Regions from separate parts of the Shewanella colwelliana genome, predicted to be linked through region 1. Evidence: predicted binding sites of a transcription regulator. Region 1 holds the regulator's gene; each other region holds the start of a gene.
The links. Region 1 encodes sigma-54, which starts transcription at its own class of promoters, with help from an activator protein. Its sites were predicted from a motif close to GTTGGCACGNNNNTNGNNT; they were not measured.

Region 1 (6,114 bases):
CATTAGCCCTGAAGAGCCTATCCAAACGATAGAAACAACCTATCTAGAGTTAGATCTCAACACCATGATAATGACCTCTGATCGCACCATTCGGATCACTGGTAATGACTTTCTCATTACGGGCAAAGGCTTATATGCCGACCTTAATGCACAAAATGTAAGACTGACGAGTCAGGTAGAAGGAACATATGAAACTAAATAACCTTATTCTTGCCAGCATGCTGACACTCATTAGCTTCAGCAGTGCCGCCAAGGTCAACGACCTCATGCAAGAAGTTAAGATCTCTGCCGCTAGCCAAGAAGCTGACATCAAAAACAATCAGATTATTTTTAATGGTCCAGTTGAAGTCACCCAAGGTTCAATCAAGATCAAAGCCGATGAACTGCGCGCCTTTAGCAAAGAAAATAGCACTGGCCGAATCTTAGTCGCCACAGGTAATCCTGCCACCTACTCTCAAGTGATGGAAGATGGCCGCCCAGCTTCAGCTAGCGCCAAAGAGATCCGCTATGAGCTATCGACTCGCACCTTGACGTTGGTAGGCGATGCAACACTAGAGCAGGAAGGTAGCCAGGTCACAGGCAATCAAATTCGTTACAACATTGAACAACAGCAACTTATCGCAGAAAGTACTGGCAATGACCGAGTGATCACCATCATTCAACCGGAAAATTACCAAGAAGAGATAGATTCAGGCAATGAACAGCAGCCTGAAAAGCAGGAAAAGCAATGAGCGAAAAAACCTTAAAAGCGGTTAACTTAGCCAAGAGTTATAAAAGCCGTGCCGTGGTTCAAGATGTCAGTTTAACCGTTAAAACCGGCCAAATTGTCGGCCTACTCGGACCTAATGGTGCAGGCAAAACCACCACATTTTATATGGTGGTTGGTTTAGTCCAAAGTGATAAAGGGCGGATTTTTATTGATGAGGATGACCTCACTCTTGACCCTATGCACCTACGTGCGCGCAAAGGCATTGGTTACCTACCACAGGAAGCCAGTATTTTCCGTAAGCTTACCGTGCGTGACAACATCATGGCGGTGCTGCAAACGCGCAGCGAGCTCAATAATGATGAGCGCGAAGAGCAACTAGAGCACCTGCTTGAAGAGTTTCATATTACCCATATCAGAGACAGCTTAGGCATGGCCCTTTCTGGAGGCGAACGTCGCCGAGTTGAAATTGCACGCGCTCTGGCCGCTAACCCTAAATTTATTTTGCTAGATGAGCCGTTTGCGGGGGTTGACCCAATCTCGGTTATCGACATCAAAAAAATCATTGAACAGCTCAAAAACCGTGGACTGGGTGTGTTAATCACCGACCATAATGTACGAGAAACATTAGACGTGTGTGAAAAGGCCTATATCGTTAGCCATGGCAACTTAATCGCTGAAGGCACACCTGCAGAGATCTTGGATAACCAACAAGTGCGAGCGGTGTACTTAGGCGAACAATTCAAGCTATAGTTAATTTAGAAGCGCTATAACAAAGCGTATCTCCTTGACCAAAGCGGAGTATGGGTTACCCGCTTACCTCAAGGAATAATCAAGCTTTCTCATTTAAAAAATTAAAATCAAGGGAATAGCAGTACGATGAAAGCGTCACTTCAGCTCAAAATGGGTCAGCATTTAACCATGACTCCACAGTTACAGCAGGCGATTCGTCTGTTGCAATTGTCGTCACTGGAACTGCAACAAGAGATCCAACAAGCATTAGAATCTAATCCGTTACTCGAGTTAGATGAAGAGCAAGAGGGTGCCAACACCGAATCACAGCAAGATGACGGCGATAACTTTGATACTAACTACGATAACAAGATTGAAGTTGATTCCAGCCAAGATAATTCGAGTTTAGAGACGTCTGACGCCCTGACTCAAGATTCCATGCCCGATGAGTTGCCCGTAGATACCACTTGGGATGAGATGTATACCGCTTCCCCCAACTCAAGTTCTGGCGCAATGCGTGATGACGATATGCCTTTCCAAGGTGAAACTACCGAGGGCCTCTACGAACACTTAGAGTGGCAAAAAAATCTCACCCCTTTTTCAGACAATGACTTGGCCATCGCCACCGCAATTATTGACGCTATTGATGAGCGTGGATATCTCACCCAAAACTGTGATGATATTCTTGAAGCTATGGGCGACCCTGAAATAGAGCTCGATGAAGTTGAAGCAGTTTTAAAACGTGTGCAACACTTCGACCCCATAGGCGTAGCCGCTAGGGACTTAAGTGAATGCCTCACGATTCAGCTAACACAATACAGTAATGACACGCCACACATCGACAATGCAAGAATGCTTATCAGCGAACACTTAGACCTGATCGCAGGGCGTGATTTCCGCTTATTGATGCGCAAAACTAAGCTAAAAGAAGATGATCTGCGTGATGCAATTGCGCTGATTCAGACTCTGAATCCACGCCCAGGATTAGCCATTACAGCCAGTCGTGATGAGTACGTGATCCCAGATGTTACAGTGACCAAGAAAAAAGGCCGCTGGGTGGTTGAGCTAAATCCAGATAGTATGCCTAAAATTAATGTTAACCAGCATTATGCGGCAATGGCACGAAGTACCAAGAGCCAAGCTGACGGACAATTTATCCGTGGTCACCTTCAAGAAGCAAAGTGGTTTTTAAAGAGTCTAGAAAGCCGTAACGACACACTACTTAAAGTCACCAACTGCATCGTTGATTTCCAACAGGGTTTCTTTGAATTTGGTGAAGAAGCGATGAAGCCCATGGTGCTCAATGATATCGCCGAAGCGGTTGAAATGCATGAATCCACTATCTCGCGTGTGACCACCCAAAAATATATGCACACCCCACGCGGTATTTTTGAACTAAAATATTTCTTCTCCAGCCACGTTGGTACCGATGATGGTGGAGAATGCTCATCAACAGCGATACGCGCCTTTATTAAGAAGCTTGTTGCTGCTGAAAACCAGAAGAAACCATTAAGCGATAGCAAAATGGCACAATTATTGGCTGAACAAGGGATTAAGGTCGCTCGACGCACCATTGCTAAGTATCGAGAGGCGATGTTGATCCCGCCGTCGAATCAGCGCAAAAGTTTATAATCAACAACTGGAAACCGGAGGAGTAAATTTATGCAAATAAACCTGACTGGGCACCACATCGAGATAACCCAATCTCTACGGAACTATGTTGAAGAAAAATTTACAAAACTTGAACGACATTTCGATCAGATCAATAATGTCCACGTTGTATTAAATGTCGAAAAAATGCAGCAAAAAGTTGAAGCTAAGTTACGTCTCCGTGGTGGAGAAGTCTTCGCAACATCAGAACATTCGGATATGTACGCCGCAATAGACTCCCTGATAGACAAGTTAGATCGTCAGGTCATTAAACACAAAGAGAAGCTTACTAAACATTAACGATGGAACTTAGTACCATCCTGCAGCCGGAGTGCACTACCTGCGCGACCCCGGGCAGTAAGAAAAAGGTACTGGAACTTATCAGCGACTTAGCCGCTGTCCAGTACCCGACCCTCTCCTCTCAAGAGATATTTGAAAGCCTTCTGGCGAGAGAAAAAATGGGCAGCACAGGTATAGGTAATGGTATCGCGATTCCCCATGGGCGACTCTCAAGTATAGAGCAACCAGTGGCTGTTCTCGTAAAATGTGCTGAACCTATTGCATTTGATGCAATAGATAATCAGCCAGTCGATATCCTTTTTGCATTACTGGTGCCCGCAGATCAATGCGAGCAACATCTTAGTACTTTGGCCGCCATGGCTGAAAAGCTCAATGATAAAGCCATCATGAAGCAGCTAAGAAAAACCCAGGATGAGGCAGAACTCTATCAGGTGATCACTCAATGAAGTTGGTTATGGTGTCCGGCCGATCAGGCTCGGGAAAGTCAGTTGCACTAAGGGTCCTTGAAGATCTTGGGTATTACTGTGTTGATAATTTACCTTTGCAGATGGTGGAGTCATTACTAAACCAGCTAAAAGGCAGCAATGAGTTAGTCGCCATTAGCGTCGATGTTCGTAATATGCCGAGCGGTGATATTCAACTCGAAAAGCAGTTGGCTAACTTGCCTAAAGACACCAAACTACTGAGCTTTTTTCTCAACTCATCTGACGATGTGTTGCTCAAGCGTTACAGTGAAACTCGGCGTCTTCATCCGCTTTCTCGCTCAAAAGTTTCTCTTAAAGAAGCTATTCAGCTTGAAGGTAAGATGCTTGAACCTATCGCTAAGCTCGTTGACCATTACATTGATACCTCTACGCTCAATATTTATGATCTCAGCGACAAAGTACGCGAGATCTTACTTGGCACCGTAGATAAAGAGTTAGTGATCAATTTTGAGTCGTTCGGCTTCAAATACGGAATGCCCAGTGAAGCTGACTTCATGTTTGATGCGCGCTTCTTACCTAATCCACATTGGGAAGCAGAGTTAAGACCACTCACAGGTCTAGACGAACCCGTGCAACTGTTTTTAAGCCAACAACCCTTAGTGAGTAAGTTTATTTGGCAGATAGAAAATCTGTTAGAAACTTGGTTGCCTCATCTTGAACGCAACAATCGCAGTTACCTCACAATTGCCATTGGTTGTACTGGCGGTCAACATCGCTCGGTCTATGTCACCGATCAATTAGCGAAACTTTTCAGCAAGAGTAAACACAAGGTTCAGGCGCGCCATCGAGAATTAAAAAATGGCTAAACTTGAGCGTCAGCTGACAATCTGTAATAAGTTGGGGCTTCATGCCCGTGCCGCCACGAAACTGGCGGTACTTGCCGCAAAATTTGATGCGCAAGTGACTCTGATTCAGGGCGATAAAACAGCGTCAGCGGCGAGTGTTTTAGGCTTGCTGATGCTTGAAACCGGCATGGGTAAAACCATCACCCTGATTAGCGAAGGCAAAGATGCCCAAGCGGCATTGGATGCCATCAGCTCGCTTATCGATGCCAAATTTGATGAAGCTGTATAATCATCACCCAATAAAACCCACAGTAGCCATTACCATTAGCTAGAATCAAATACCCCGTTCATCTAGGGAGGAGCTATGCCGATCGAAGTGTTAGACAGTGATACAAGTGATCAACGTCTAAATCAGCTTACTCAAGCCCTAAGCAGTGGGATGTTTGTCCATGTGCGCAGTATGTTGCACGACATGGCAGCCTCAGATATTGCTTTCATCTTAGAGTCATCACCACCGAGAACACGACAAGTGTTATGGCAGCTGATTGACCAAGAGCATACTGGTGAGATCCTTGACGAATTAGGCGAAGAGCTCAAAGATAATCTGATTAGGCAGATGAGTCCCGAGCGCGTAGCTAAAGCCGCCGAAGGGATGGATACCGATGATCTAGCGTATATTCTGCGTAGCCTGCCAGACAGTGTATTTAACCAAGTATTGCAGTCAATGAGGTCCCAAGATAGAGCCAGAGTAGAACAAGCCCTCTCCTATCCCGACGACACCGCAGGCAGTATCATGAACACTGATACGGTGACACTACGCCCGGATGTCAACATAGATGTAATTCTGCGCTACCTGCGTATTCGTGGCGAGCTACCACAAGCAACAGATATGCTCTATGTCGTCGATAAAAGTGACTGTTTACTCGGTGGTGTGCGTATTGCCGATCTGCTGACCTGCGACCCAAATGCCTCGATTCGTGAGATCATGAATGACGACTTAGAGGGGATCCCAGTCGGCATGGATGACGGCGAAGTGGCGCAGCTATTCGAGCGCCATGACTGGTTGTCAGCCCCTGTTGTAGATGATGACACCAACAGACTTCTGGGCCGTATCACCATCGATGATGTGGTCGATATAATTCGTGAAGACGCTGAGCACTCTATGATGGGTATGGCGGGGATGGACGACGATACCGATACCTTTGGACCAGTACTTAAAAGTACCTTTAGGCGTTCTCTGTGGTTAACCATCAACCTCTTTGCTGCACTGCTTGCCGCCTCAGTCAGTAATATGTTCGAAGGCACTTTGGAGCAATTTGCCACCATTGCCATTTTAATGACCATAGTCCCCAGCATGGGAGGCGTCGCTGGCAACCAAACCTTAGCCTTGGTTATTCGTGGTATTGCCTTAGGGCAAATAGGTCAAAGTAACTCGCGCTGGCTTATTGGTAAGGAG
Region 2 (6,114 bases), on a different contig from region 1:
TTATCTATTGATGTTAAACCAGCATATTAACTTAGCTACGTTTAGGCTTATTAATGACAACTCACCAGAAATCTCGCCTTGGCTGCAATGGGTTATCACAGATCTTGGCAATGGCGTCACACTAGGTGCGGTTATGCTGTGTTGCTTAATCAAACGCCCAGAGCTAACCCCGCGAGTGCTCTGTGCCAGCATACTATCACTTGCTTTATTGCCATTACTTAAACAGTATTTCGATGCGCCACGACCAGCAGCCGTATTGGATATACTTAATGTTGTAGGTGAGGTGCGCACCCAGCATAGTTTTCCTTCTGCTCACAGCAGCAGCGCCTTTCTGTTTGCAGGCACTTTAATGCTTGCAGGCCAATTTTCTCGCTACCTATGGCTTTTCATTCTCATGGCATCCATGGCCGCTGTATCACGCGTTTTGGTCGGAGCACACTGGCCCATAGATGTCGTTGCGGGGGCAATGACGGGCCTATCTTGCGCCTATTTTGCGTCACATGTGCCACTGGTTCGTCTACCTAAAAATGCCATATTAATTATATTCTCGGTAATTCTAGTCACACTGATTAGTTGTGAATTATCTGAAAGTATGGATAAAAATATTATTTGGCAGGTTATCGTTATGCGGTGGTCGGTGATAGGTTTGGCTTCAATCTTACTGGTGCCAGAGCTTAAGCGCTATTTTTACATCGAACGTAAACAGCGTGGGGTCATCCCCTCGCTTTAGGAGGGCAGCGGCTAACTTTCTCTTTAGCGTTACACCATCGACAAAAGTTAGCCTCCGCGCCGGGAAGTCTAATTCATGCTGACAGGGCCATTAATATTGTTAAAGCTCAAATCCCCCGAACCTGCTTCAATGATATTCAGCCCTTGAGTATTGCTTACTTCGATTCCGCCAGAACCATCATCGATAGTCACTTTGCCTGCAATATCAACAACAGTCATGGCACCCGAACCATCATTGATCACAACATCACCCTTTACTTTGCTAACTTCAATACTGCCAGAGCCATCATCCAGATTGATGTTGCCATCGACATTAGCCAATACAATGCTGCCAGAGCCGTCATCGATCACCACATTTTTGCCACCATCAATGTCAATACTGCCTGAGCCATCTTTGATAATCATGTTGGCATCAATCCCTTTAATATCAATACTGCCTGACCCATCTTCGATATCTAGCATCATGGATGCAGGCACCTTCATGACGATATCAATATAGGGTGATGAGCCATTGAATGACACACGATAAAAGGAGTCAAAATTTGCCACTAGCTTAGCTTGGTCGCCATCACGCATTAAAGTTAGCTCAGGTTCTACGCCGTCATACCCATATATATTCGCTTCTAAGGTGATCTGAGTTAAGCCCTCTACCCCCTCAATGGTCAGTGCCCCCGATCCAGTTTCAGCTTCCAGCCCATTCAGACCACTCGCATCTAATGACAACGCTGAGGTTCGATGATAATCAAATGATTCCATGCCAGCACCGTTAACATTAATAATGCAACCGCTTAAACCAAAAGTGAGTGCTGCTGACAATACTAAGGGACGTAAAACCATAATGAATCTTCCTTATTAAATCTTATGAACTGATTTTGTTAGCTATTTTTATCTATTGCAATGAAAAGCTTATTAGCAGAAACCATGCCAACACTGTATCTATATGTTTTAGTTATGTTATATTTTCATTAACACCAAATAGAATTAGCAACACCATCACTTAGTTGTGTAAAGCACTAGATCTTGGTGAAAAGCCTAATAGTTAAGGAGACTGTTAATGGACTATCTTACCTTGAATAAAACGGCATGGGATGAGCGCGCTAAAATCCACCTCGCCTCCAAGTTTTATGATGTGCCAGGCTTCATCGCAGGCAATACCTCGTTGCAAGAAATAGAACTTGAAGCGCTAGATGTGCAAGGCAAAAGCCTGTTGCACCTACAGTGTCACTTTGGGTTAGACACGCTATCTTGGTCAAGGCTTGGCGCCAACGTCACAGGTGTTGATCTCTCATCTACCGCCATTGAACAAGCCAGAGCTTTGGCTCGGCAATGCCAACTGCAGGCTGACTTTATCTGTAGTGACATCTATCAAGCCCCTGCCCAGTTGACGCAGCAGTTCGACATTATATATACCTCATACGGCGTATTATGCTGGCTGCCGGACCTGCAACGCTGGGCCGATATCATCGCGGCGGCACTCAAAACTGGTGGGCTGTTTTATATGGCTGAGTTTCATCCGGTACAGGCATTAATGGAAGGCTACAGCTACTTTGCCCAAGCAGAACCTGATGTTGAGCAAGAGGCCACCTACACAGAAAACAGCTCTTCTAAAAAACATACCATGGTGACATGGCCACATTCACTGGCCGATGTCGTCACCGCGCTGTTAAACGCGGGCCTTGAGATAACCGCACTCAAAGAGTTTGACTTTAGCCCTTACGATGCGTTCGAAGGACTCGTTGAAGGCCAAACATCGAGTGAACGCCCCCGATACTATCTAGTGCACCAAGGACAAAATGTACCACTTGTCTACACAGTGTCTGCAATAAAAAACCGATAAAAAAGCATCCTAATTACGTAATACCGGATAAGCTAAATAGGCTCGGTCATAATAAGGGCTGCGTTCATAAAACCAACGCAGCCTTGCTTGAGCATCACTAGCAAAAGCAGTATCTTGCAACGCCTTATCAAACTCCGCCTGCAAGCTTGGATCTTCCGCTAACATCTTGGCAGCCATTGGCTCAACAGCGTAATGTTCAATGTATTCTGTCCGCGTAAAGATAGGGTTGAAAAATCCCCATTGGAACAGCGAGTCTGGCGATTGAGGTTCGAGTAGTAAAATAGCCAGATCCCCAAGCGGTTGTCGCGTGTCAATTTTGACAGTACCAGCTGGTAGCTGGGTGGTCACAACCTTAGATGAGACCTCAGCTGTCACACGCTGACGTCCTTCATAATCTTGGCGGGCAAACTGCGGTGCACTAAACTGATACTGGCTTAATGAGATCGACTTAGACTGCTCAAGCCTGGTCATACGAATGCCATGGAGCTCGAGTCGCCCGATCACCTCAGTCCATTGTGGGGGAATATAGTATGTTGATGGACGGTTGACCTTAATATCGGCCAATGTATTACCGATCACAGGTAAGTTTTTATAGAGCTTAGGTTTGCCACTCCAGCGCACAACCTGTTCGCCACTAATCACGCTATCTTCTAGCGTGTAATCAATACCTTTAAAATCCCACCCAGCTTTCTGCTGTTCTGATTGCCAGGTTAGCGTTAGTCGCTCGCTATATCGATAACTATCTTGCTTAATGGCAGACTTAAGCGTCGTTGCTTGTTCACCCACTAATTTAAGCGTTGCTTCAAGCATCACATACGTCCCTAAAACCCTTTGCTTAAAAGGTTTTAGACTATGATTTTCAATTAAGATAGTGGGAAGATGCCGTGCATCACCATAACCATTAGAGAAGCGTGGACTGGCATTCCATAAAGATAGACCTTTGCTCATATCACGGTTATCCATGGCAAACACCAGCGGTCCGGGTTGATGCCCCTGACTTTGCAGCGACGCCTCGACAAAGGGACGGTATTGCTTATCTAACCAGCGAAAACTCGCAGGACTTAAACCTTGAGCAAGGTTGTAGCCGAAAGTAACGTCGTACTGATAATCGATGCCATCGGTGACATGCACATCAATATAAAGATCTGGTTGCCACTGATTAATCGCTATCAGCATATGCTGCATCTCTAGGGTGTCAGCCTTAGCATAATCTCGATTGAGGTTAAGGTTATTTGCCGTGGTGCGCCATCCCATATCAACAGGACCACGCTGATTAACACGGTTAAACTGGCTACTACGCTCGTGGCCATCCACGCTAAAAATCGGCACAAACAGTAAGTTTGCCTGTTCGAGTAGTGCACCTTTATTTCCCAGAACAATATCTCGCAGCAGCATCATACCCGCGTCTTTGCCATCAATTTCGCCCGCATGAATCCCAGCCTGAACCATCACTGTCGGCTTGTTATTAGCCGCTAAGCTCTCTGGCGTTTTGGCACCATTATCCGAGGCAATAATCATCCAGATATCACGCCCCTGAGGACTCTTACCCAATGACACTTTTTTCAATTTGTCGGTTTGAGCAATTAACTTATCGAGCCAAGCAAAGGTTTCAACATAGCTTGGACTGGTTTTCAGCCCATCGCGTTCAAAAGGGGTCGCCCACTCATCATCGGCGGCCATTAACAGGGATTCGCTGTCACCATGCCATGGCTCCATTGGTGGCAAAATCGCATCATTAATATATGTATTGGCTAACTGTGGGGTTGTTTCGGACTGCACGTCGGCACCGAGCACATAATAGCTGTTAACGCAGAGCAGCAAAGCGAGGGTTTTAGGGAGCGCACGCATGATATATTTACCTAAAGGCTTATTATTAGGCAGATATCTTTAATGAAAACCTGCTTGAGTGCAACACCCAAACAGCAATAAAAAGCCCAGCAGATGCTGGGCTTGTTGTGCTTAATAATCGTCGACTTACTTGTCGCTACTCGACGCGCCTTTTCTTTCTCGCTTACTGAAAATACGCTCAACAATAACGAAGAAGATAGGGATAAAGAAGATCCCCATAAAGGTTGAGCTCATCATGCCACCCAATACCGCAGTACCAATCGCATTCTGGCTACCAGAACCAACGCCACTACTAATCGCAAGCGGCACAACCCCTAAACCAAAGGCAAGAGAAGTCATCAAGATTGGACGTAAACGAACTCGCACCGCATGCAGGGTCGCTTCAACCAAACCTGCACCTTTTTCATAGAACTCTTTAGCAAATTCCACAATCAAAATGGCGTTTTTCGTCGCAAGCCCCACAGTCGTTAGCAGACCAACCTGGAAGAATACGTCGTTAGGCAGACCACGACCATTCATCGCAATAAGCGCTCCGATAATCCCTAGCGGCACCACGAGGATAACGGCAAACGGTACTGACCAACTCTCGTACAGGGCAGCCAAAACAAGGAATACGACAATAATAGAGAGAGCGTAAAGCATTGGCGCTTGGTTGCCAGAGAGGCGTTCCTCGTAAGACAAACCGTTCCACTCAACACCAAACCCTGGTGGTAACTGTTTAACCATATCTTCGATAATATTCATCGCCTCACCCGTGCTGAATCCAGGCGCAACACCACCTTGAATGTTCATCGCAGGTAAACCGTTGAAACGCTCAAGTCTTGGCGAACCAAACTCCCAGGTCCCTGTTGCAAAGGCAGAGAAAGGCACCATCTCACCATTGGCATTTCTCACATACCAAGAGTCGATATCTTCAGGCTGCATACGGTAATCGGCATCGCCTTGAACATACACTTTCTTCACACGTCCACGGTCAATAAAGTCATTAACGTAATTACCACCCCATGCCGTACCCAACACACTGTTTACAGAGTCGATGTCGATACCAAGCGCACGCAACTTGGCGTGATCAATATGGATCTGGTACAAAGGCGCATCTTCTTGACCATTAGGGCGAACCCCAACTAGGTTAGGGTTTTGTGATGCCATACCAAGCAGCATATTACGCGCTTCAACCAACTTATCATGGCCTTGACCATTTCTATCTTGCAGATAGAAGTCAAAACCGTTCGCTGTACCTAACTCGATAACCGCAGGTGGGACAAAGGCAAATACAAAAGCTTCTTTCATCTGCATAAACATGCCCATGGCACGTCCTGCAACAGATTGCACATCTTGACCTGGGTTTTGACGTTCTGACCAATCTTTAAGACCAACGAACGCGATACCCATATTTTGGCCATTACCCGCAAAACTGAAGCCCGATACACTAAAGACAGACTTAACATTGTCACCTTCAGCATTGAGGTAAAAGTCAGTCACATCTTCCAGCACATTCTGCGTGGCTTCTTGGGTCGAGTTCACCGGCAAAATCGCTTGAGTAAACAAAATACCCTGATCTTCGTCGGGTAAAAAAGCGGTTGGCATACGCATAAAGATCCAACCCACGGCGACAGTAATGGCTAAAAACACCATCATAGTACGACCCGCACGTTTAATCATGGCTGCCACGCCAGCTTCATAGCGCGATGTTAACGCAT
Region 3 (6,114 bases), on a different contig from region 1:
CATTATACTAACCGTATCACCAGTGCCATTAACGGCAACAATGACAAACAAACATATATTAGTTGCCAATCAGCACTCAAAATCACTACTTCGCACAGCGGCCAGTTTCATGTGTGACAATTATGACAATTTCGAATATTTCCCCTCCTTTGAACTCATTACAGCTCCATCAGATAATGACTTTAGGTTTGAAACTAATCGGCGAACTGTTACACCCGAAGCGGTAAACTATGTAATGGGCCACTTCGGATCTGTATTGCAACGTGCTGAGGGCCACATTTCAAACGCCAATCTAAATAACGAATTTTCAGGTGTTACTCAGAAAACAACTGATACAGAAGAAGTCGAATGTGACGAAGAGTTTCTCGAGTCCGTTAAAAAACTTACAGAACACTCTTTAGATGAGCCAAGAATTGATCTGACGCTCTTTGGAGATAGTCATATGGGCAAACTATCAACTGCATTTGATAACATCAACATGACACACTGCGGCGGCATGGTGATGAATGGCTCTGGTTTTTCTCAAAAGAAATTTTCCTTGTGTGACACCGAGTACTTCGTTCCCCTAGAGAATGCCATGTCAAGAAAATTGTGGTCGGTGATATTTAGTAACTTAAGTCGCCATGAACAACAAAGCCCTCCACTAACTTCAACTATTATAACCAACTTAGGGCTACAAACTCATCAAAACGTCTCTAGGTTTACCACTTGGCTCCAGAATTCTTATCCACAAGGAATAGCCGAAATAACGCTAAAAGAGTTCGTTGATTACTTCTATGACGATCTCACTGAGCAGCTTTCTATCATATTGAAGCTTCACGAAAATGGTCACAAAGTTGTTGTGGTATCCGACCCACCTTTTAGCCAGTATTTCGAAGAATCTAAAGGTATGAAAAACATTATTTATGCTTATTTTAATGCAATGGAATACATATGGACTGAATTCGGTATTACCTTCTTCAATGCAGCAAGAGCTTTCGATGAAGAAATAACAGATCCTGAAAATTATTTATCGACAGTCAAATACGCAGACAACCAGCATGATTGGATTCACGGCAATGAAAAATATTATGCTTGGCTAGCAGACAAATTATCAACCCTAATAAAGCAAGAGACAGAAGCCTAAATAGTGCCGGTTAAAAGTGTCTAACGTTATACTCACTGATTTGTTTAGGCACACTTATTGCTTATGCATTAGAGAGCTAGCGCGATGTCTAAATGTGATGGCCTAACGCCATCATTTTGGCACCTCAACATAACTTAGCGCCATAGATAACAACGATTGAGACAGAACCATGAAGCCACTACACCTACTGATCATCATTACTGCGTTAATGCATTTTAACGTTAGCGCGCAATGGATTGAGGCAACAGGCCAAGCAAAAATCATCAATGGCAATATCACACAAGCTCGAGAAGATGCCATTGAACAAGCGTTAAGCTACGTTGCGTTACGCTCTGGTGGTAGTTTCTCAAGCGAACAACAAACACAAAATGGTAGACTTACCCAAGATAAGTTTTCAATGTCTAATCAAACTCAGGTTTCTCACGTTGAATTGCTTAATGAGCGCATAGAAAAACAAACTCTTACCGTCAACCTTCGTGTAGATATTATTACGTCAACAGATGAAAAGTGCCATTTAGACCCGTTGAAAGCCGCCATATTAGTACCTCAGGCTCAAATTAGCGATAGAGCCCAATTACGTTATGGCAACCTTGGAAACTTACAAAAAGCGATGTCAGAGCGACTCGGCTTCATCATGCGTAGCCAAGCCAAAGCCAGCTTCCCAAATGTTCATGCTAATGAACGGCTAGACATTGAGCAGTCCTTGGTCGATATTCGAGGTTATCGCCTCCCCAGCTGGTTGAGTGAAATAACAGACAGCCAATATGTGTTGTTACCTGAAATCATTGATATTTCAACAGATCCCATCGAAGCTAGTATGTTTGGTTTATGGGACAGCTACCCACAACGTCAATTTCAACTTCGCTTATCACTTTATCATGGCATTAGTGGCGAGCAGATTTGGAGCGAATACTACAATTCACCAGCATTGTGGGAGTTTGAGAAGCAAATAACCGTACCAGCGCACAGCAATCGCTTTTGGGCTTCCAGTTACGGTAAAAACATCGATAGTGTATTGATGCAGGCTAGTGAAGATATCGATAACGTCCTAAATTGCCGCCCACTGCTTGGACAAATCGTCTCTCGGCAAAACAATAGAGTGATCATCAATCTTGGCCGTAACAATGGCATTAAAGTCGGTGATAGTTTCCAATTAGTGCTGCAACAAAATCTGCCTGATAGACTCGACAATATGAGAGCCGTTGCAGGAAAAAGCCGGGCAACGATTAAGATTGATCAGGTCACACAAGAGAGTGCCACTGCAGTGCTAGAAGGCGCAAATGCAGCGCTTAATATACAAATTAACGACATTGCGATCAAAATATAACAGACATTTAGTGCACTATTTAAGCAACTAAATCTAAAGCCTTTTCATCGAGATGAAAAACAGTATAATCACTGACGTCTCCCTATAGCTCAACAGGATAGAGCAGTCGCCTCCTAAGCGATCGATCGGGGTTCGAGTCCCTGTGGGGAGACCAGCTTTACTTTATAGTTTTAGATGATTTAAATACTGATTACTGTCGATAGATATTCTTACAAACTTCCTTATAATCTCTTTTTAGCTTGATAAGTGTCAGGTTTTTGCCGTAATTATTGTGTGCTAATTAGCACTCATGAGTGGTCGCCAATCCGTCATAAAAATTATTACTTTAAAATCATAAACTTAATCTAGCTGGCTTTCTTAACCTCATTAATATCAATCGGAATGCCCAGTCATTAACAGTCCATTTTCTTGGCTCAATTTTTGCTTGTTAAATTTAACCCTAAAATATTGAACTACGTATACAAGGTAAGCTTTCGTTATGACTTATAGTCACTTAAGATTACTAACTATAATTTAGTTAAAGTATTTATTCCTATTTGGTAGCACAATGACGAACATGTTGAGATTGATTGGAAGAGAAAAAGCCCTTTTCGCATCAGACATCAGACATCACACCTCTATGCTGAATGAAGAGATCAATCGTTCTCGTTTTTTAGTTTTGGGGGGAGCTGGATCTATTGGTCAAGCGGTTGTTAAAGAGATCTTTAAGCGTTCTCCTTTAAAACTCCATATCGTTGATCTCAGTGAAAATAATTTAACCGAATTGGTCAGAGATATCCGTAGCTCTTTTGGCTATATTGCTGGCGACTTTCAAACGTTTGCACTAGATATCAACTCAATTGAATACGATGCCTTCATCGATCAAGATGGAAAATATGACTACGTACTAAACCTCTCTGCACTGAAGCATGTAAGAAGTGAAAAAGACCCTTTCACCTTGATGCGCATGATCAATGTGAATGTTTTTAATACCGACAAAACCATAAAGCAATCTATCGCCAAGGGTGTTAAAAAATATTTTTGTGTTTCAACTGATAAAGCTGCTAATCCGGTGAATATGATGGGCGCGTCAAAACGGATCATGGAAATGTTCTTGATGCGACGCAGTGAACAGATTTCTATCTCCACAGCCCGTTTTGCTAACGTCGCCTTTTCTGATGGTTCTTTACTACATAGTTTTAACCAACGCATTTTAAAACAACAACCAATCGTCGCCCCGACTGACGTAAAACGCTATTTTGTTACTCCCCAAGAGTCTGGTGAGCTTTGTTTAATGTCTTGTATATTCGGCGAAAATAGAGACATTTACTTTCCTAAACTAGATGAATCAACTCACCTTATATCCTTCGCCGACATTGCAACTCGCTATCTCGCAGATAGAGGCTATGAAGCTTATGTTTGTCACTCAGAAGAAGAAGCGAGGGAGCTATCATTGACTCTGCCCGCTAAAGGCTTGTGGCCATGCTATTTCACTGTAAGTGATACATCTGGAGAGAAAGATTTCGAAGAGTTCTTTACTAATAAGGAGGTTCTCGATATGGGAAGCTTTGCCGAATTAGGTGTTATCAAGAATAAATTGGAGTATGACTTAGGGTTAGTTGAACTATTCGAGCAAAAAATTCAATCAATGTTATTTGAGAAAACATGGAGTAAGAAGCAATTGGTTGACCTTTTTTCTTTAATATTGCCCGAGTTTGGTCATAAGGAAACAGGGAAGTCTCTCGATGAAAAAATGTAAATCAACTGAATTTTTCAAGGTATTAAACTAATGTATTCATTGATTGAATTTATTCGCGAAACTTATCAAACCAATAAGTTTATTCCGTTGCATGCACCTACATTCCCAGGAAATGAGCAAACATATGTCGCAGAGACTATTGAGAGCACTTTTGTCTCTAGCGTAGGGCGATTTGTAAACGAATTCGAACGTAAAATTGAAGATTTTACAAAGTCTCCCAAAGCCGTCGCCACCTCAAGTGGCACCAGCGCCTTGCATACAGCTCTATACATGGCTGGCGTCAAGAGCGGCGATCTGGTCATCACCCAAGCTCTTACTTTTGTCGCTACCTGCAACACTTTATATCACATGGGTGCAGAGCCTGTTTTTGTCGACGTTTCAACGAGAAGCTTAGGTTTAAGCCCTATAGCCGTACAAGCATACCTTGAAGAATATGCCGTAGTCGATGAACTTGGGTTATGTACTCATAAAGAAACTGGCCAGATCATTAAAGCTATTATGCCAATGCATACGTTCGGACATCCTGTAGAGCTCGATGAACTTAAACTAATTTGCCAGCAATGGAATCTAATTTTAATTGAAGATGCCGCTGAAAGTTTAGGGTCTTTCTACAAAAATAAGCATACAGGCACCCTAGGTGAGTTTGCTGCGCTCAGTTTTAATGGCAACAAGATCATTACTACAGGAGGCGGAGGTATATTGTTGGCTAACGATATCGTTAATGGTGATCGTGCTAAACATATCACGACAACCGCTAAGGTCTCTCATCCATACGAGTTTTACCATGATGAAGCCGGCTTTAATTATCGAATGCCTAATTTAAATGCTGCACTAGGTTGTGCGCAAATGGAAAGCCTTCCCCTCTTTATTGAACAAAAGCGGGCATTAGCAAAGCACTATCAAACTTTCTTTGAAAAAAGCGATCTTGAGTTCGTTACAGAGCCAGATTATGCCACCTCGAACTATTGGTTAAATGCTGTTATCTGTCCAGATTTACGCTATCGAAATGAAATATTAAAAGCCACCAATGATGCCGGAGTAATGACCCGTCCTGTATGGCAATTAATGCATAGATTACCCATGTTTAAAGATGCAATGCGAGGCCCGCTGACGAATTCGGAGCTTATCGAATCTCATCTGATTAATCTGCCGAGTTTTCCAACAAACCTGGAATCAACTTATGCCTAAAAAAATTGCAGTATTTACAGGTACAAGGGCTGATTATGGATTGCTCTATTGGTTACTTACAGACATTAAAGCTGAGGAAGAGCTCGTTCTTCAATTAGTTGTTTCTGGTAGCCATCTTTCACCTGAATTTGGAAATACATTCGAACAAATAGAAACGGATGGATTTAAAATTGATGAAAGAGTTGAGATGTTACTTTCATCCAACTCCCGAGTCGGAATAGCTAAAAGCGCGGGACTCGGTATGATTAGTTATGCTGAAGCGCTAGACAGATTAAAACCTGATGTATTAATAATATTGGGTGATCGGTATGAAGCATTAGCTATTGCACAAACAGCGACTATTCTTGGCATAACTATATTACATATACATGGTGGCGAAATTACTGAAGGGGCCTACGATGATGCATTTCGACATGCTATCACGAAGCTCAGCCATGTTCATTGCACCTCAACAGAAGCTTACAGGCAACGCGTTATCCAAATGGGGGAGATGCCCGATAGTGTACATAATGTTGGTGCTATAGGGTTAGATCACATCCATCGCAGTAATTTGATGACGATAGATGAACTTTCGGCATCACTGAACTTCAATTTAAATACTCCATACTTTTTAGTCACATATCATCCGGTGACACTGATTGATGAGCCAGCAGACGCCACATTTCAGTCTTTACTGTCAAGCTTAGATAAGTACCCATCACATCAAGTGATTCTAACTTACCCAAATGCAGACAA
Region 4 (6,114 bases), on a different contig from region 1:
TTGAGAGCCCACTTCAGAAGAGGTCACAAAAAAACCACCGCCGTTAATCGCCATGTCGAGTGCATTATTGGTAAACTGCAAACTGCCCTGCTGGAACTGCTGCGCCACCTGTGCCGTCGTCACACCACCACCAACAGTCGTTTTGCTGTTAGCAAAGATTGAATTAGCGTATACATCGGCAAATTCCGCACGGGATTCTTTAAAACCGACAGTATTAACGTTAGCAATGTTATTTGCCGTGGTATTGAGATCTTTCTGTGATGCTGAAATACCACTCAATGCAATGTTAAATGACATAAATCACCTCTTTAAAATTTAAAAAATCGTGTTGGACCTTATGCCCTAACTGTTGCTTATCTATGTTTCAGACACAGCAAGTACATCACCAAGTTTAATACCACCAATGCCTCTGAGGTTTAATATCGCCCCAGTGCTAGCGGTACCCAATGAAACACTCGTTACATGTGCATAGGTTGAAACGGCCAAGTCTTGACTCTCACCATCTACTCGTCCGCTCGCCTTAATTGAATAATTACCGCTGGTAACAGGCTCACCATTTTTATCTAGACCGTCCCAGGCAATATCAATATTGCCTCCGGCACTGCCATCGACAGTATAGGTTTTAACTAATTGCCCTTTTTCATCCTCAATACGTACCGTAATGGTGTCGATAGCCTCTGGGGTGCTGATGATCCCCTTAAGCGATGGATCTTCAGCCGATATATGCCCGGTATCTGAAGGAATCAGGACTTTCTGCCCCACAAGCCCCGAAGCTTGCAATGCCTGGCTAGAGGTCATCACAGTATTAAGATTAACAATCTCTTCATTAAGCTTGGTAATGCCATCGACCGTTGAAAATGATGCCATTTGTGCAATCATTTGATCATTGTCGACGGGTTTAAATGGGTCTTGCATTGACAACTGCTGACTCAATAATGAAAAGAAATCCTCTTGGGTCAGCTCTTGGCTTTTGGCTTCAGGAATACTTGATTCTTCTGGCAAACGAATACCATCAAGAAACGGATTGCCTGTCGTCTGTGTCTGCGTCGTCGTACTGCTGTTTGCAGACGCCCCGCTTGACGATGCAGGTGCTATCCCTTGTCCACTTGTACCTTGAGTACTTAAAGGGGACTGGCTGCTTAGTGGGTTAATGAGGCTCACTACCTACCTCCTAGGATTTGCCAATTCGTAAAGTCTGCTGAAGCATAGATTTCGCCGCTTCAGCTACTTGTACGTTCATTTGATAAGAACGTGATGCAGAGATCATATTTGCCATCTCCTCCATCACATTCACATTGGGCTTATAAATAAACCCATCTGCATCCGCCAATGGATGATCTGGCGAATACTCTTTTTGTAATGGTTTATCACTTTCTACAACACCGGCAACTTTTACCGACTGTGATGTTTGTTGCTGATGGCTTGCTTTGGCCATCTCTGCTTCAAACACTGGGTGGCGGGCGCGATAGGTTTGATCTATGCTGCTGGACACTGAATCAGCATTAGCGATATTACTGGCAGTAGTATTCAGACGTATCGACTGCGCCGACATACCTGAACCTGCAACATTAAAGATATTAAATAAGCTCATCACTAATTTCCTTTAAGTGCTTTTTTCATGCCAGCAAATTTGCTGTCTAGAAAACCCAAAGACATCTGATACTCAAGCGCATTTTGCATAAACTCAGATTGCTCTTGTTGAATATCAACCGTATTACCATCGCCCGTGTCGGGCTGATTGGGTACGCGATAACTAATATGTTGCTGCGACAACGCTGCCAAATCGAAATGTTTACTATCACTTTTGCTCATGGAGAGGCCGCCTTGAGTGGTCCTTGCTGCCTGAAGCGCTTTGTCAAAATCCAGATCTTTGGCTTTGTAGTGAGGTGTATCGGCATTAGCGATATTGGACGAGATCACTTGAGCACGGGCAGAACGTATACCTAACGTATACTGATGCACCCCTAATGCCTTATCAAAATTAATCGCCATAAAATTGCCTCCTCATACAGATGCAATAAATAAAGCAATAGTCATGCCAAAAAAGTATTAGGTGAGCATTATGATGAAGGAGGAATATTCAGCCATAAAAAATGCCAGTAAATTACTGGCATATACGACGAAAAATCAAAGATAAAATGTATAAAACTATGTAATTAGGTACGCTTTTGGTAATAGATGCCTGGATTACACCGTACCATGTCAAACTCTTCGGTTAAGCCAGCGATTGACTCTGATGCGCCCAAAAACAGGATCCCTTTAGGGTTAAGTGCGGCAGCAAATTGCCGCAGTATTTTCGCCTTTGCCTCAGGCGCAAAATAGATCAGTACATTACGGCAAAAGATAATGTCAAACTTACCCAGCAAGGTATAACTCTCAAGCAAATTGTGGGCCCTAAAATTAACGAAGCGCTTAACGTTTGGCTTGACCATCATAGTTCCACTGCCAGTCGATTCAAAAAACTGCCGCTTACGCTCATCTGATAGTCCGCGACCGAGAGCCAAATTATCATACTCAGCCGTTTTACAGCGTTCTAGCATTGACGGTGACAGATCGGTCGCCAAAATCGACGCGCTGCCAGGCAAGGCCCCCGGTTTGCGCTGTTGATACTCTAATATGGTCATTGCCAAAGAATATGGCTCTTGACCAGACGAGCAGGCCGCCGACCAAATTTTTATGGGACGACCAAGCCGAGAGTATTCAGGCAACAAGGTATTGGATAATAACTCAAACGGATAACGGTCCCTAAACCACAATGTTTCATTGGTGGTCATGGCATCGATGACTTCAGCCCTTAACTGACGCTCAGTGGGCTTCATCGAATGCTTTACCACCTCTGACAATGAGGGTAGATTGTATTTCCCCATTAATGGGGCAAGGCGACTGCGAACCAAATATTGCTTATTGTCTCCCAGCACGATACCGCTGTGCTGTTCAAGAAAAAGCCTAAATTGATTGTACTCTGCTTCAGCAAGTGATTTATTCGGCACCCTGATATCCCAATATCAAAAAGAAAACACGCTACAAGTTACACTATAGCAAGCGTTAAAGAGCTGTGCGTTATACATGAGCTAACTCATTGATACAACCCAAACTCTTCAAAACTAGTCCGAAATAACAATGACTTCAAACTAAAGACTTAAGTGCTTATTCACTGCAGCTGCTAGCTCATCTGGATTAAACTTGGCAATAAAATCATTGGCGCCGACCTTTTCGACCATGGCCTGATTAAATACACCACTCAATGATGTATGCAACACGACTTTAATATCCTTGAGTTTCGGATTATCTCTGATCTCTGCGGTGAGTGTGTAGCCATCCATTTCAGGCATCTCAATATCCGAGATAATCAACGGAATCTCGGTCGCTACATTATCCATCTCAGCCGCTACACTTTTCAACTTTTCTAATGCTTCTCTGCCATCTTTAGCAGTGTCAATCTGCAAACTTAACGATTCAAGCGCACGAATAATCTGCTTGCGCGCCACCGCCGAGTCGTCAATAACCATAATATGGAAATGACGCTCTCTATCTATAGTCAGTTTCTCATCAACTTCCTGACTTATCTTAGTCTTAACCGGAGAGATTTCATCAAGGATCTTCTCAACATCCAAGATTTCAACTAGTTCGCCTTCAATTTCAGTGACCGCAGTCAAGTAAGAGTAACGCCCAGCCCCTTGAGGCGGTGGCAATATCGCTTCCCAGTTCATGTTAATAATGCGCTCAACAGACTTAACAAGGAAGCCCTGAACACTTCGGTTGTACTCGGAAATGATGATAAAACAATTCGCGGTATCTTCTATTGGACGGCCACCAGTCGCGGCACTTAAATCAATTACCGATATTGTTTGTCCACGGATATGAGCCACACCGCGAACAAATGGGTTTAGCTTAGGAAGTCCTGTTAATGGTGGACATTGTAATACTTCTTTTACTTTGAATACGTTAATACCGAACCTTTGCCGCCCATTTAACTTAAACAACAAAAGTTCTAAGCGGTTTTGTCCAACAAGTTGGGTACGTTTGTTAACTGATTCAAGAATACTCGACATAATGCCTTTGCCTTGTTGCCCTGTGAATGCTTACCTGCACTCATCCATATTAATGAGTATAGGCATACTAATTGCTTTATCTACCTATATGACAACCAGACCTCAAATTTGTCAAATTTATGACACTAATTTCTATCAAAAAATGTCAAAGATTCAGGTCGCCCACAAAGTATAGGCGTAATCTGGCTAATCAAGCTAGTCTATTCAATATGAAAGTAAAATTAATATGCTTCTTAATCGTTTCACTCTCCATTGCGCCAGTCATCGCCGCAGAAGAAGCGAGTGTGCCTTCTTTATCGACCATCTCACGTTTAGCTATAGCGGTTGTCGAGGAAAAGATAACCGCACCCAGTAATGCAAAGGTTAAAATTAGCCCCCAAAGCCTAGACAATAGGCTATCACCACCGCTTTGTAATTCTCCCCTCACTGCCGAAATAGCCAGTGATAGAGCGATTAGTCGCAATAACACAGTCAAAATTAGTTGTGATACCGCCAGCTTGCAATACCCATGGCAAATATTTATTTCTGTCCGAGTCGATATATTATTTCCTGTAGTGGTAGCCACAGATACACTAGGTCCAGGTGATCTTATCAGCGCAGACCAGGTGACATTAGCTTACGTTGAGCAAAGCACCCTTAGAGGACAACAATTTGATGCGGTTGACAACGTCACTGGCACCCGCGTTAAACGCAGAATAGCGCCAAACCAACCCATCTTTAGCAGCAACCTCTGCTTTGTGTGTGCTGGTGACATGGTTTCAATCTACGCGCGCTCAGGTAACTTTGAGATAAAAACCACAGGGGAAGCGATCAGAGACGGTAATTTGGGCGATAGAATTCAAATAAAAAACAGTAGCTCACATAAAACTATAGATGCCATCGTCGTTGGCGTGGGCAGTGTGGAAGTTAGAATGTAAGATAGGTGATTTTAATTGCAGGAAAATCTATACTAATTTAAATTTTTTGTCTAAAGCTTTAAGAATAAGTGCCGATACACAAGTATGTTGATCTCATTTACTCAAATTGGAATACAAAATGGCTATTGATATTAAGCACGTAAATACGGGCACACATAATAGAGTTGGCACCTCTTCAGCTAATAAATCACAGCAGAGCTCAAGCCAAGCAGCTGGTGCAGCGGCTCAAACGGTTAAAGGTGATTCAGTTTCAATCACGTCTCAAGCGCAGCAACTTCAAAGTGCTCAAGCTAAGCTCAATGATATCCCAGAAGTAGATATCAAAAAGGTAGAAGAAATTAAAGCTGCCATTGCTGAAGGTCGTTACAAAATCGACGCAGAAAAGCTGGCAAGTAACATCGAACAGTTTGAAAATGAATTAAGGGATCTCAATTAAGCGTTTATGAATTCAATAGCCGATATCATCGTTAATCAACATAACCTACTTATTAACCTAAAAGAGGTTATTGAAGCAGAGAAAGCCGCCTTGATCGAACAAGATGCCGATCGGTTGCTTGGCCTAGCTAGCAATAAAGCCAAATTGCTAAATGAGATCAAATTAAACGATGAAAGTTTATCGGCTCATCCTGATAACGCTGAACTGAAAACCAATGCCGACATAGTCAAACAGGTCGAAAACGCAACCAATCTACTTGAAGAGTGTAAAACGCTCAATGCGTTAAATGGCAAACTGATAGAGCACAGTATGGCCAGCCTAAATCGTTTTTCACAAGCACTGCAAGCCAGTCGTAACGCCTCGAGCCTCACCTATGACCAAAAGGGTAAAACCTCGACTATTTCAACGCTAGGTAATAACTTAAAAGCCTAACGACTGACTAAAAATAACGAATAAAAAAGCCGCTTAATCGCGGCTTTTTTTGTTAGACCAACCTTATTCATTAGATAAAGCTTAAAAATAGGTCACTTCTTTCACTTTCTGTGGCCGATTTTGTTGCTGATACAGCGCCCAAACCTGAGAAAAGTCCAGTTCTAACTCAGTCACATAGTGCTCACCTGCTGGATAGCTTTTGACTACCTTAGCCCCTCTAATGACACCTGATACCGACGCTTGAATACTATCATCGGACAGCATCCAGTCGCGTACT

Region 2: a site for sigma-54 is predicted at 1,640-1,658, ahead of BEL05_RS10420 (DUF4097 family beta strand repeat-containing protein). Genes of this name have one in related genera too.
Region 3: a site for sigma-54 is predicted at 1,171-1,189, ahead of BEL05_RS07455 (flagellar assembly protein FlgT). Genes of this name have one in related genera too.
Region 4: a site for sigma-54 is predicted at 4,111-4,129, ahead of flgA (flagellar basal body P-ring formation chaperone FlgA). Genes of this name have one in related genera too.

Annotation. Positions count from the first base shown of each region.
Region 1 covers NZ_MCBT01000043.1:125,652-131,765, forward strand. Annotated here, with positions in the region: gene lptC (LPS export ABC transporter periplasmic protein LptC) at 1-202, shown strand, start outside; gene lptA (lipopolysaccharide transport periplasmic protein LptA) at 189-731, shown strand; gene lptB (LPS export ABC transporter ATP-binding protein) at 728-1,459, shown strand; gene BEL05_RS13600 (RNA polymerase factor sigma-54) at 1,586-3,070, shown strand; gene hpf (ribosome hibernation promoting factor) at 3,101-3,388, shown strand; gene ptsN (PTS IIA-like nitrogen regulatory protein PtsN) at 3,391-3,834, shown strand; gene rapZ (RNase adapter RapZ) at 3,831-4,679, shown strand; gene BEL05_RS13620 (HPr family phosphocarrier protein) at 4,672-4,947, shown strand; gene mgtE (magnesium transporter) at 5,023-6,114, shown strand, end outside.
Region 2 covers NZ_MCBT01000030.1:75,351-81,464, reverse strand. Annotated here, with positions in the region: gene BEL05_RS10425 (phosphatase PAP2 family protein) at 1-730, shown strand, start outside; gene BEL05_RS10420 (DUF4097 family beta strand repeat-containing protein) at 799-1,566, opposite strand; gene BEL05_RS10415 (class I SAM-dependent methyltransferase) at 1,784-2,566, shown strand; gene BEL05_RS10410 (M14 family metallopeptidase) at 2,576-4,414, opposite strand; gene BEL05_RS10405 (efflux RND transporter permease subunit) at 4,541-6,114, opposite strand, start outside.
Region 3 covers NZ_MCBT01000018.1:161,306-167,419, forward strand. Annotated here, with positions in the region: gene BEL05_RS07450 (GSCFA domain-containing protein) at 1-1,126, shown strand, start outside; gene BEL05_RS07455 (flagellar assembly protein FlgT) at 1,296-2,453, shown strand; tRNA gene BEL05_RS07460 (tRNA-Arg) at 2,532-2,607, shown strand; gene BEL05_RS07465 (UDP-N-acetylglucosamine 4,6-dehydratase) at 3,001-4,191, shown strand; gene BEL05_RS07470 (LegC family aminotransferase) at 4,222-5,379, shown strand; gene neuC (UDP-N-acetylglucosamine 2-epimerase) at 5,372-6,114, shown strand, end outside.
Region 4 covers NZ_MCBT01000018.1:153,341-159,454, forward strand. Annotated here, with positions in the region: gene flgE (flagellar hook protein FlgE) at 1-297, opposite strand, end outside; gene flgD (flagellar hook assembly protein FlgD) at 358-1,161, opposite strand; gene flgC (flagellar basal body rod protein FlgC) at 1,172-1,591, opposite strand; gene flgB (flagellar basal body rod protein FlgB) at 1,594-1,992, opposite strand; gene BEL05_RS07415 (CheR family methyltransferase) at 2,157-2,996, opposite strand; gene BEL05_RS07420 (chemotaxis protein CheV) at 3,132-4,052, opposite strand; gene flgA (flagellar basal body P-ring formation chaperone FlgA) at 4,262-4,969, shown strand; gene flgM (flagellar biosynthesis anti-sigma factor FlgM) at 5,088-5,405, shown strand; gene BEL05_RS07435 (flagella synthesis protein FlgN) at 5,412-5,837, shown strand; gene BEL05_RS07440 (LPP20 family lipoprotein) at 5,919-6,114, opposite strand, start outside.